DNA from 2 places in the Enterococcus italicus genome. Region 1 is predicted to be linked to the other one. Evidence: predicted binding sites of a transcription regulator. Region 1 holds the regulator's gene; the other holds the start of a gene.

Region 1 (5,530 bases):
AATTTTTTTATCCGGTATGGAAATTGATTTTAGCTTATTTAAAAGTAAATCATCTGAAGAAAAGGGAACGCAGCCGTTGCCGATGGCGATACTTTCGTTTGTTGCGATACTCGGGACATCCGTGCTATTGGCATTTGTCGTGAAATTTCTTGGTATTTTTGATAATCTTATGCTTTCGACAATTTTGTTTTCAACGATTGCCTTAGGTGTCGTGATTGCGGCACTAAAGGAAAAAGAGTTATTAAGCAAACCTTATGGACAAACGCTATTGCTAATTGCCGTTTTAGGTGAAATCATTCCTTTGCTTGCCTTATCGGCATATGCTGCATTGAATGGCGGACAGTCGGAGCAAATCTGGCTGATACTAGTGATTTTCTTGGTAGCCATCCTGTTACTGTGGCGTTTTCGTGGGATTTATGATTTTTTTGCAAAGGTTGATAAATCGACGACGCAACTCGATATCCGCTTGGCATTTTTTATCGTCTTTACTTTGGTTACTGTGGCTGAAACAGTCGGTGCAGAAAATATTTTAGGGGCATTTTTGGCCGGGATTGTGATGAAGCTCTTGCAACCAAGTGAAAGTACGCAAGAGAAGTTAACCTCAGTCGGCTATGGCTTTTTTATTCCAGTATTCTTTATTATGACCGGGGCCAAGTTGGAGCTAAGAAGTCTGCTTATCCAACCAGAAGCATGGTTAATGATTTTATTATTATTTGTTTGTTTTATGGTAGCCAAAGCAGGGCTCTTTTTTACTATGCAAAAGTCCTTCAATCGCACCAATGCACTGGCCGGCGCATGTATTTCTGCGACAACTATTACGTTGGTGTTACCAACGCTAGAGGTAGCAGCACATTTGGATCAAATTACGGAAGTCCAAGTAGGCGAATTTACGTTAGCGGCGGTCCTTTGTTGTATTCTTGCACCTATTTTCTTTAATAAATTTTACCAATCTACCGAAGAAGAAGAACAATTAACCAAAGTGACTTTTTTTGGCACCAATGTGCTAACAATCCCTGTTGCTCAACAACTTGCAAAAGGCTGGTATGATATTCAAATGGTGACGGACGATCGCGAGCATTATGAAACGTTTCGCAGTGCGATGGATCATGTCTTATTTTTGGAAAATCGCGAAGAACAGACATTGTTTGACAAACAAATCTTCGATGCTGATGTATTGGTACTTGGGTATCGTGACGATGCCATTAATTATGAAATGGCTCAGCTTGCAGCGAAATATGAAGTCCCACGAGTGATTGTCCGCTTAGAGTCACATGACTTAACTGATACGAAGTACGAGCAGCTTCAAGCCAAGGGGGCGGAGTTGTTTAATACCTTTGATGTAAATATTAGTTTACTAAGGGAAATGATCGACTCACCATCTACACTGAAAATGCTGACGGATACGGAGTCAGGACTATATGAAGTATCGGTAAACAATCGTCGATACACAGGGATTCCTATCAAATCATTGCCATTTATTGAAGCAATTACAATCAGTCGTATTTACCGCAACAATGAATTCATTGCCCCCCGTGGAAATACGGTTATCGAACTGGGTGATCACCTGATTTTTACAGGTAACAAAGAAACAGTCAAAGAATTACGGCATGTATTGAGCTTGACGAACTAAAAAATTCCAATCATTCGATTATCTGCGTGATTAATGGTACACTAGGTTCCAATAAAGAAAGTAGCAAAATTTGAGAAAGTCAAATGGCTTTCTCTTTTTCTGTGCAAATAAGACCAAAGGAATGGCATAATGAACACCAACAAACAAAAATCAATGTATATCCATATCCCATTTTGTGAACACATCTGTTATTACTGTGATTTCAACAAAGTATTTCTTGAAGGGCAGCCAGTAGATGAATATGTTGATCGTTTACTTGACGAAATTGAATGGGGAACAAAAAATAAAACTACCTCTTTTCCGACAATCTATATTGGCGGAGGTACACCAACATCTTTAACGGCCACCCAACTTGATAAGCTGTTAGCGGGAATTACCGAGCGAGTATCGCTAGCAGACACCAAAGAATTTACGATTGAAGCTAACCCAGGCGATTTGACGGAGGAAAAGTTGGCAATCATCCAAAATTATGGCGTAAATCGCGTATCGATGGGCGTACAATCCTTTGATGATCGCTTATTAAAAAAAATCGGTCGGAAACATTCGGCGCAAGATGTGACAGAAACTTTGCATTTATTGGAAGCGAAGGGTTTTTCGAATGTGAGTATTGATTTGATTTATGCCCTACCTGGACAGACACTGGATAATTTTCGCCAAACACTAACGCAAGCACTGACCTTTGATTTGCCCCATTATTCGCTTTATTCCTTGATTTTGGAAAATAAAACAATGTTTATGAATTGGATGAGAAAAGGTAATATGGTCCTACCTTCACAGGAAGTCGAGTTGCAAATGTTTGAAGAGACAATTGACGCGATGACCAAGGCGGGCAAATTTCAATATGAAATTAGTAATTTTGCTACACCGGGATATGAATCTCAGCACAATCTAATGTATTGGGACAATGAGGAGTATTACGGTTTTGGTGCGGGGGCAAGTGGCTATGTTGATCAAAAGAGATATCGTAATTTTGGGCCAATCCAGCATTATTTGAAGCCTTTACGCGAAGGAACATTACCAATCTATCAGAGTGAGTCTGTGTTAAGAAAAGAACAAATAGAAGAAGAATTATTTTTAGGTTTACGAAAGTTAGCTGGTGTATCAAAGAAGGCATTTGAAAAAAAATTTGGCCAATCGTTTGATGGAATCTATGGAGATGTCGTGACCAGTCTTGTAGCAAAAGGCTGGTTACTAACAGATGATCAACACGTCGCTCTAACAAAGCAAGGAATGTATGTCGGAAATGATGTCTTTGAGCAATTTTTGCTAGACAAGGAGATAAATTGATGCAGCGAACAGTATAAAATAGAATAAAAAAATCGATTAGCACTCTTTTGTTAAGAGTGCTAATTTTTTAAGGGCAATCTCTTGACATTCTATAGAGATGTGGTATATTTATAATCGTATTAGCACTTAGATATATCGAGTGCTAACAAGGGGTGATGACATGATAACGAAGAGACAACAAGATATTTTGCGTCTTATCATCCAGAGCTATACCGAAAATGAAATTCCGGTTGGTTCAAAAAAGTTGATGGAATCGGGAATTGAAGCGAGTTCTGCAACAATTCGAAATGAGATGAAGGCTCTAGAAGAATTTGGCTTACTAACCAAGACACATTCTTCTTCGGGACGTGTCCCCTCGATTGAAGGGTATCGTTATTACATCAATCATCTATTGGAGCCGATGACTTCTTCAAAAGGGGATGTTGAGCAGATTAGACGTGGATTGAATCGTGAGTTCCACGAAATAAATGATGTGATTCAATATGCGGCTACTGTTTTGTCAAAACTGACCAACTACACTGCTTTATCGGTAGGGCCAAACTTAACAGATCGAATGTTGACGGGATTTCGAATTGTCCCATTGAACAATCGTCAAATTGTCGCGATTATTGTGACAGATAAAGGCAATGTTGAAAGTCAAGTCTACACAATACCAGCAACATTTCAGTCAACGGATGTTGAGAAAATTGTCCAAATTATCAATGACCGCATGGTTAATGAATCATTATGGACTGTCTATCAGCGCTTGCGGACTGAAATACCAATGACCATGAGTCGTTATTTTCAAACGACAGATGGCATTTTAGACTTTTTCGAGCATGTATTAGGAAAGGCGTTTGAAGAACGAGTATATGTCGGTGGACGGATGAATCTTTTGGATTATGAAACAACCCTTGATTCACGAGCCATCAAATCCATGTACTCATTCATGAAGAACTCGGAGCAATTAACCAAGCTGTTCTCATCCAGAGAAGGAGATATTCAAATTCGAGTCGGTGATGAGATAGGGGTTAAGATGCTTCATAATATGAGTTTGATTCAAGCCAACTACTCGATAAAAGATCATGGCTTAGGTACGATTGCATTAATTGGTCCGACAAGTATGCCGTATTCAAAAATGTATGGATTATTGGATACATTCAGTAAAGAACTTTCTCAGAAACTAAATGGGTATTACCAAGAATTAGAATGATTCAATAATATTGGAAAGGAAGTTTGTATAGTGACAGAAGAAAACAAACAAGAAGCACAAGAGCAAGAGTTACCCGAAACTAACGACGAGCAACAAGTGGATGCGACAGAAGAAGCAATTGCTGAAGAAGTCGATCCCATCTTAGCTGAAGTGGAAGACTTGAAGAAACAAGTCGACCAAATGGAAGACAAATTTCTAAGAGCTTCAGCTGAAATTGCCAACATTACTTCTCGTAATCGCAATGAACGTGAATTATTGCAAAAATATCGTTCACAAGACTTAGCAAAAAAAGTCTTACCAGCATTAGATAATCTGGAACGAGCGATGGCAATCGAGGCCAAAGATGAGCACAGCCAAAACCTAAAAAAAGGTGTTGAAATGGTACTCGAAAGCTTGCGTCACGCCTTAAAAGAAGAAGGAATTGAAGAAATCCCAGCAAAAGGTGAAGCATTTGATCCAACTCTTCATCAAGCAGTCCAAACGGTGCCAGCGCAAGAAGGCCAAGAGGCTGATACAATTGTTGAAGAACTTCAAAAAGGTTACAAATTATATGACCGCGTCTTACGACCAAGTATGGTCATTGTTGCTCAATAATAAAGAGATAAAAGAAGAGGAGAGAATCTATTATGACTAAAATTATCGGTATTGACTTAGGTACAACGAACTCTGCTGTTGCCGTATTAGAAGGCGGAGAAGCAAAAATTATTACAAACCCAGAAGGAAATAGAACAACGCCATCTGTTGTGTCATTTAAAAATGGTGAAATTCAAGTAGGTGAAGTAGCAAAACGTCAAGCAGTGACAAACCCTAACACGATTTCATCAATCAAACGCCACATGGGCGAAGCTGGCTACAAAGTTGAAGTTGAAGGAAAATCTTATACACCTCAAGAAGTTTCAGCAATGATTCTACAATACATCAAAGGTTTTGCTGAAGATTACTTAGGTGAAAAAGTTGAAAAAGCAGTTATTACTGTTCCTGCTTACTTTAACGACGCACAACGTCAAGCAACGAAAGACGCAGGTAAAATTGCTGGCTTAGAAGTTGAACGTATCGTAAATGAACCAACTGCTGCAGCATTAGCTTATGGTTTAGATAAAACGGATCGCGACGAAAAAATCCTAGTATTTGACTTAGGTGGTGGTACCTTTGACGTTTCTGTTCTTGAATTAGGTGATGGCGTCTTTGATGTATTATCGACAGCGGGTGATAACCATCTAGGTGGGGATGACTTTGATAACAAAATTATTGACCACATGGTTGCTGAATTCAAAAAAGAAAACGGCATTGACTTAAGCTCAGATAAAATGGCTGTACAACGTTTGAAAGATGCTGCTGAAAAAGCGAAAAAAGATTTATCAGGTGTATCAAGCACGCAAATCAGCTTACCATTTATTACAGCTGGCGCAGCAGGACCTCTT
Region 2 (5,530 bases), 270 kb from region 1:
CTCCTGATTTGACCATTGAGCACTGCTTGCTTCTAGCTGGCGGACTTTTGCTTGTTGCTCTTGCGACAGTTCCCCTTCATTGCCTAGTTTAAAATCATATAACAACGCTTGAATATAAAGACCCGTACCGCCTACGATGATCGGTATCTTGCCTTGCTTGGTAATCGCAGCGATTGCCGCACGTCCTTCTTGTTGAAAATCTGCTACTGAATAAGACTCTTGCCACTCTCTAATGTCAATCAAATGGTGTCTAGCCTTAGCTTGCTCATCATCAGTGGCCTTTGCCGTACCAATGTCTAACCCACGATAGACCTGCAGCGAGTCGCCACTGATAATTTCTCCTTGCAATACTTGAGCTAACTCAATACTTAGGGCTGTCTTACCGACTGCTGTCGGCCCAACGATGACGATTACTTTTTGTTTTTTTTCTGGTGTTTCCATATTTGTCCTCTCAAAACATTTTTTCTAGTAGAAAAACGAAGTCGCAACATCTGACTAAAACGTCTGAGGCGACTTCGCTGGTTAGTCTATAAAGGATTAGAAAAATACGTAAACGGTTTGTCCGTTTCTTTCTTTAACTGAACCTTACGTTCGTATACCATTTCTTTGATTTTATCGGAGAATTGTTCCATTAATACGCGGCCGCCTTTAAATGTGTAGCCACCGACTTGAACGGTCTCTTCTGCTGACAACACAACTTTACGGGTCGCAATCTTTTTGAAGAATTCTTCTATAAAATAATTCGGTAAATAAAAGCTATTTTGTGCGGCAAATGATTGCAAGTAAATATAATCATCGACAGTGATATAACAATCGTCAAAAGCATCGAAACTAACGTACTTGTCCATCATCACAATTCTTTTTTCAAGAATTTCAATAATTTTTTTATTTAATAAAACAAGTGTTTCGATTTCCTTTACTTTGTGCTCCATCTCGCGACGATATTTTTCTTTTTGCTCATCATATCGTATCCGCAAATTGAATGTGAACATGACGATTGCTGCGCCAACGAGCACACCCAATAGACCAATGAAAAAATAAGTCATAGAAAAACCTCCTCAACCTTTGTCTTTCATTTTAGCATTATTCCCTTTTTTTTAGTATCATTTTCCGTCGAATCTTTTATTTGACCTTTATTGACCTTTTGTGTATACTTACTTTTAGGTTTTCATAACTCAATGTGCTACACTGACTTTATAGAATTTAAGGAGGAGTTTTCCATGAATTTAATTCCAACAGTTATCGAACAATCATCACGAGGAGAAAGAGCGTATGATATCTATTCTCGTCTATTAAAAGATCGTATCATTATGTTAAGCGGTCAAGTAACTGACGACTTAGCAAACTCCATCATTTCGCAATTACTCTTTTTAGATGCACAAGACTCTGAAAAAGACATCTACTTATACATCAATTCGCCTGGTGGAAGCGTAACGGCTGGCTTGGCCATTTATGACACAATGAATTTTGTCAAAGCAGACGTTCAAACAATTGTAATGGGTATGGCTGCATCAATGGGTAGCTTTCTATTAACAGCTGGTAAAAAAGGCAAACGCTTTGCTCTACCAAACGCTGAAATTATGATCCATCAACCGCTTGGTGGTGCACAAGGTCAAGCGACAGAAATTGAGATTGCAGCTCGCCACATCTTAAAAACACGCGAACGCTTAAACAATATTTTAGCAGAACGCACTGGTCAACCGCTAGAAGTTATCGAAAAAGACACCGATCGCGACAACTTCATGACTGCTCAAGAAGCCAAAGACTACGGTTTGATTGACCAAATCTTAGTCAACAAAAAATAATCGCTATTTTTCCAAGCTACGTTATAAACGAAACAACCCACGAAAATCGATTTTCGTGGGTTGTTTGTTTTCATCTAGACTAAAGCTATTTCTGTCACGAGTTTAAGACAATTCTTGATAGCGATTGGCTAAGAATTTTTTGGATAACTGAACATAATGATCTGTGTTTGCGTGATTGGCAGCAATTTCCTCTGCGGTCAGTTCGCGAATGACTTTTGCAGGTCGACCAAATGCCAATGAATTCGGTGGAATGACGGTATTTTTTGTAACGAGCGACCCCGCACCAATAAGGCTATTTTCACCAATTATCGCACCATCTAGCAAAATTGAACTCATACCAATTAGTGCTCCTTTTTCAATCGTACAGCCATGAATCATACATTGATGGCCGACTGTCACGTGCTCTTTGATGATCGTCGGATGGTTATCTCCGACATGAATAATCGTACCATCTTGGATGTTGGTCTCAGCCCCGATTGTCACGGGTTGCATATCTGCGCGAATGACACTATTAAACCAAACACTGCTATCTTCTCCAAGTGTAATGTCTCCGACTACGACTGCCCCTTTACCAATAAAAAACGTCATCACTGATTCCTTCTTTCTTTATTCTTCTTCAGCGAATTGGCTATTATACAATTCACTGTAAAATCCTTTGCTTGCCAATAACGTCTCGTGTGTCCCTTGCTCGACGATGCGCCCTTTATTTAACACTAAAATCAAATCAGCCGAACGAATCGTTGATAGGCGATGGGCGATAATGAAACTCGTTTTCCCTTTCATCATGGTGTCCATCGCGGTTTGAATTAATTTTTCAAGGCGTGTATCTACAGAGCTCGTCGCTTCATCTAAAATTAAGATTTTTGGGTTGGCAACCATCGCTCGTGCAATCGTCAGTAATTGTTTTTGACCGAGTGAGACATTTTCTCCTTCTGCATTGATCATCATTTCATATCCATTTGGCATGGTCCGAATAAAATGATCCACATTTGCTGATTTGGCAGCATCCACCACTTCATAGTCCGACGCGTCTAAACGACCGAAGCGAATGTTTTCAGCAATCGTTCCTTCATATAACCAAGCATCTTGTAACACCATGCCGAACAAAGACCGCACTTCTTTCCGAGAGACATGACGTGTATCGATGCCATCAATTTTTATCGCACCGTCAGTGACGTCATAAAAGCGCATCAGTAAATTAATTAACGTCGTTTTACCGGCGCCAGTCGGACCAACGATCGCGACGGTTTGACCTGGTTTAACGTGTAGATCAAAGGACTGAATCAATGGCTTGTCTGGCGAATAAGAGAAAGAAACATTCTCAAAGACAACTTCACCTTGCACAGGATGGATAAAGTGCTTCGTTTCTGCTTCAATCGATTCCTCTGCTTCATCTAAAAAGCTAAACACCCGGTTTGATGCCGCAGAAGCACTTTGTAGCAAGGCCGATAATTGGGTAATATTTCCTAAAGGCTGACTCACTTGCCAGATGTATTGAATAAACGCTTGTAGCTGCCCGACTAATAAGGTCCCGACAATCACATAGCGAATTCCCATGACTGCCATCACGATATAAGTCAAGTAGGCAGTTAATTGTACCAATGGCATCATTAAGCCTGAAATGACGGTCGCCCGAAAGCCATATCGACGCAAGCGATGATTGACTTGGTGAAAACCGGCCATCGTTTGTGCTTCACGTCCATACATTTTTAAGATGCTAAAGCCTGTCATATTTTCTTGAACATAGCCATTCATCGCTCCTAGAGATTGTTGCATTTCATTGAAGTATTTCTGTGATTTTTTGACAATTGTTTTTGAAATCAAAAACGATACAGGAATCATTATTAAAGCAATGCTCGCCATCAGTGGCTGAATGTAAAACATCATGCCCACCGCAAAAGTCAAACTCAAAATCGCATTGACAATACCGATAAATGCTTGTTGCAACGCACCACCCACGGCATCAACGTCATTGGTCACTCTAGATAGAATATCTCCTTGCTTTTGCCGATCGTAGTAAGAGACAGGCAAGCGATTAATTTTTTGATCAATCTCTTGGCGTAAGTCATTCATCGACGCTTGCACGACAGTTGTCATAAAGACACCTGCTAATAATTGGGAAATTCCATATGTAAAGCCCACCAACAGAATCCACACCAAAAATTTTCGAATCTCAGCGAATTGAACTGCTTGCCCGTTCAAAATGCTTTTTGCCATAGAAGATGTGGGTAACCCAATAACATATGGCAAGACGGCATTGGCAGCAACACTGACAAACGTAAGGAGTAACACCATGATGAAACGAACCTTATACGGATTCAAATAACGGAACAACCGCATAAGAGATTTTAAACCTTTCATTTTTTCAACTCCTCCTCTGTCAATTGCGATGATGCAATATCGTAGTAGACAGGACACGTCTCTAATAACTCTTCGTGTGTTCCCGTACCAACAACCTGGCCTTCATTTAAGACAATAATTTTATCCGCATGCCGAATAGTTCCTACGCGTTGCGCTACAATTAGTACTGTAGCCTGACGTGTCACATCATACAGTGCCGCTCGCAACTTCGCATCTGTCTGATAGTCCAATGCTGAAAAGCTATCGTCAAAAATGTAGACTTCTGGATGCCGAATGATAGCTCGCGCAATCGCTAGCCGTTGCTTTTGTCCGCCTGATAGGTTACTACCCCCTTCAGATATTTGGGTATTGATCCCTTCTGGAAGTGCTGAGACGAACTCCATCGCTTGTGCCAAGGTTAAGGCAGCCAAAATTTCTTCTTCTGTCGCATCTTCTTTCCCGTAGCGTAAATTTTCCGCTATGGTACCAGAAAAGAGTACGGCCTTTTGCGGTACATAGCCAATTTTATTACGTAAAGCTGGCAAGTCATATGCCCGTACATCATGACCATCTAGTTCGATGAACCCCGCACTCACATCAAAAAAGCGTGGAATTAATTGAACCAACGTCGATTTACCACTTCCTGTACTACCGATGAAAGCGACCGTTTCACCTGGATTAGCAGTAAATGAAATAGCGCGAATCACTGGTGTCTCGCTTTGTCCAGGATAGGCAAATGTCACATTCTGATAAGACAAGACACCTGCTGTTTTAGTTTGAGTGATACCATTTTTCGGGCTGACAATCTCTGATTCAATCGCCAGTGCTTCTTCAATTCGTCCCGCTGAAACAGCTGCTCTTGGATACAACATAAATACAGTAGCAAAAAGCATAAATGAAAACAGCGCATGGAAAATATATTCGATAAAAGCAATCAATGTTCCGACTTCGAGTGAACCTTGATTGATTTGAATGCTTCCTGTCCAAATAATGATAATCATCACAATATTGAATAAAAAGAAAAATCCCGGTTGAGCAAATGCCATTAACCAAAACAGTTTTTTAGAGCTTGTTGCGTATGCATCATTCACTGTTGCAAACCGTTTTTCTTCAAAGTCTTCTTTGACAAAGGCGCGAATCACACGCAAGCCAGAAAGATTTTCGCGTAAAATGCTGTTCATTTTATCTAAATTCGTTTGTTGGGTTTTCGATAAAGGATCTGATATTTTGGCAATAGCGATTACGCCAATTAACAAAATCGGCAACGCCGCAAGCACGTACATTCCTAGATACGCGCTCGTCCGAAAGACCATAAACAAGCTCATCCCAAACATCAATGGTGTCACTAGGCCCATTCGCAAAATATTTTGTAAAAATAACATAAT

What was found. The regulator HrcA, encoded in region 1, represses chaperone genes, less so after heat shock. The targets are predictions, from matches to a motif close to TTAGCACTCNNNNNNNNNGAGTGCTAA.
Region 2: the regulator HrcA is predicted to act here: its motif matches at 1,161-1,187, upstream of clpP (ATP-dependent Clp endopeptidase proteolytic subunit ClpP).

Annotation. Positions count from the first base shown of each region.
Region 1 covers NZ_JAMRVB010000001.1:663,467-668,996, forward strand. Annotated here, with positions in the region: gene NE257_RS03220 (cation:proton antiporter family protein) at 1-1,630, shown strand, start outside; gene hemW (radical SAM family heme chaperone HemW) at 1,760-2,917, shown strand; gene hrcA (heat-inducible transcriptional repressor HrcA) at 3,078-4,109, shown strand; gene grpE (nucleotide exchange factor GrpE) at 4,137-4,703, shown strand; gene dnaK (molecular chaperone DnaK) at 4,736-5,530, shown strand, end outside.
Region 2 covers NZ_JAMRVB010000001.1:388,661-394,190, reverse strand. Annotated here, with positions in the region: gene miaA (tRNA (adenosine(37)-N6)-dimethylallyltransferase MiaA) at 1-441, opposite strand, end outside; gene NE257_RS01825 (hypothetical protein) at 528-1,046, opposite strand; gene clpP (ATP-dependent Clp endopeptidase proteolytic subunit ClpP) at 1,221-1,805, shown strand; gene NE257_RS01815 (gamma carbonic anhydrase family protein) at 1,908-2,393, opposite strand; gene NE257_RS01810 (ABC transporter ATP-binding protein) at 2,412-4,166, opposite strand; gene NE257_RS01805 (ABC transporter ATP-binding protein) at 4,163-5,530, opposite strand, start outside.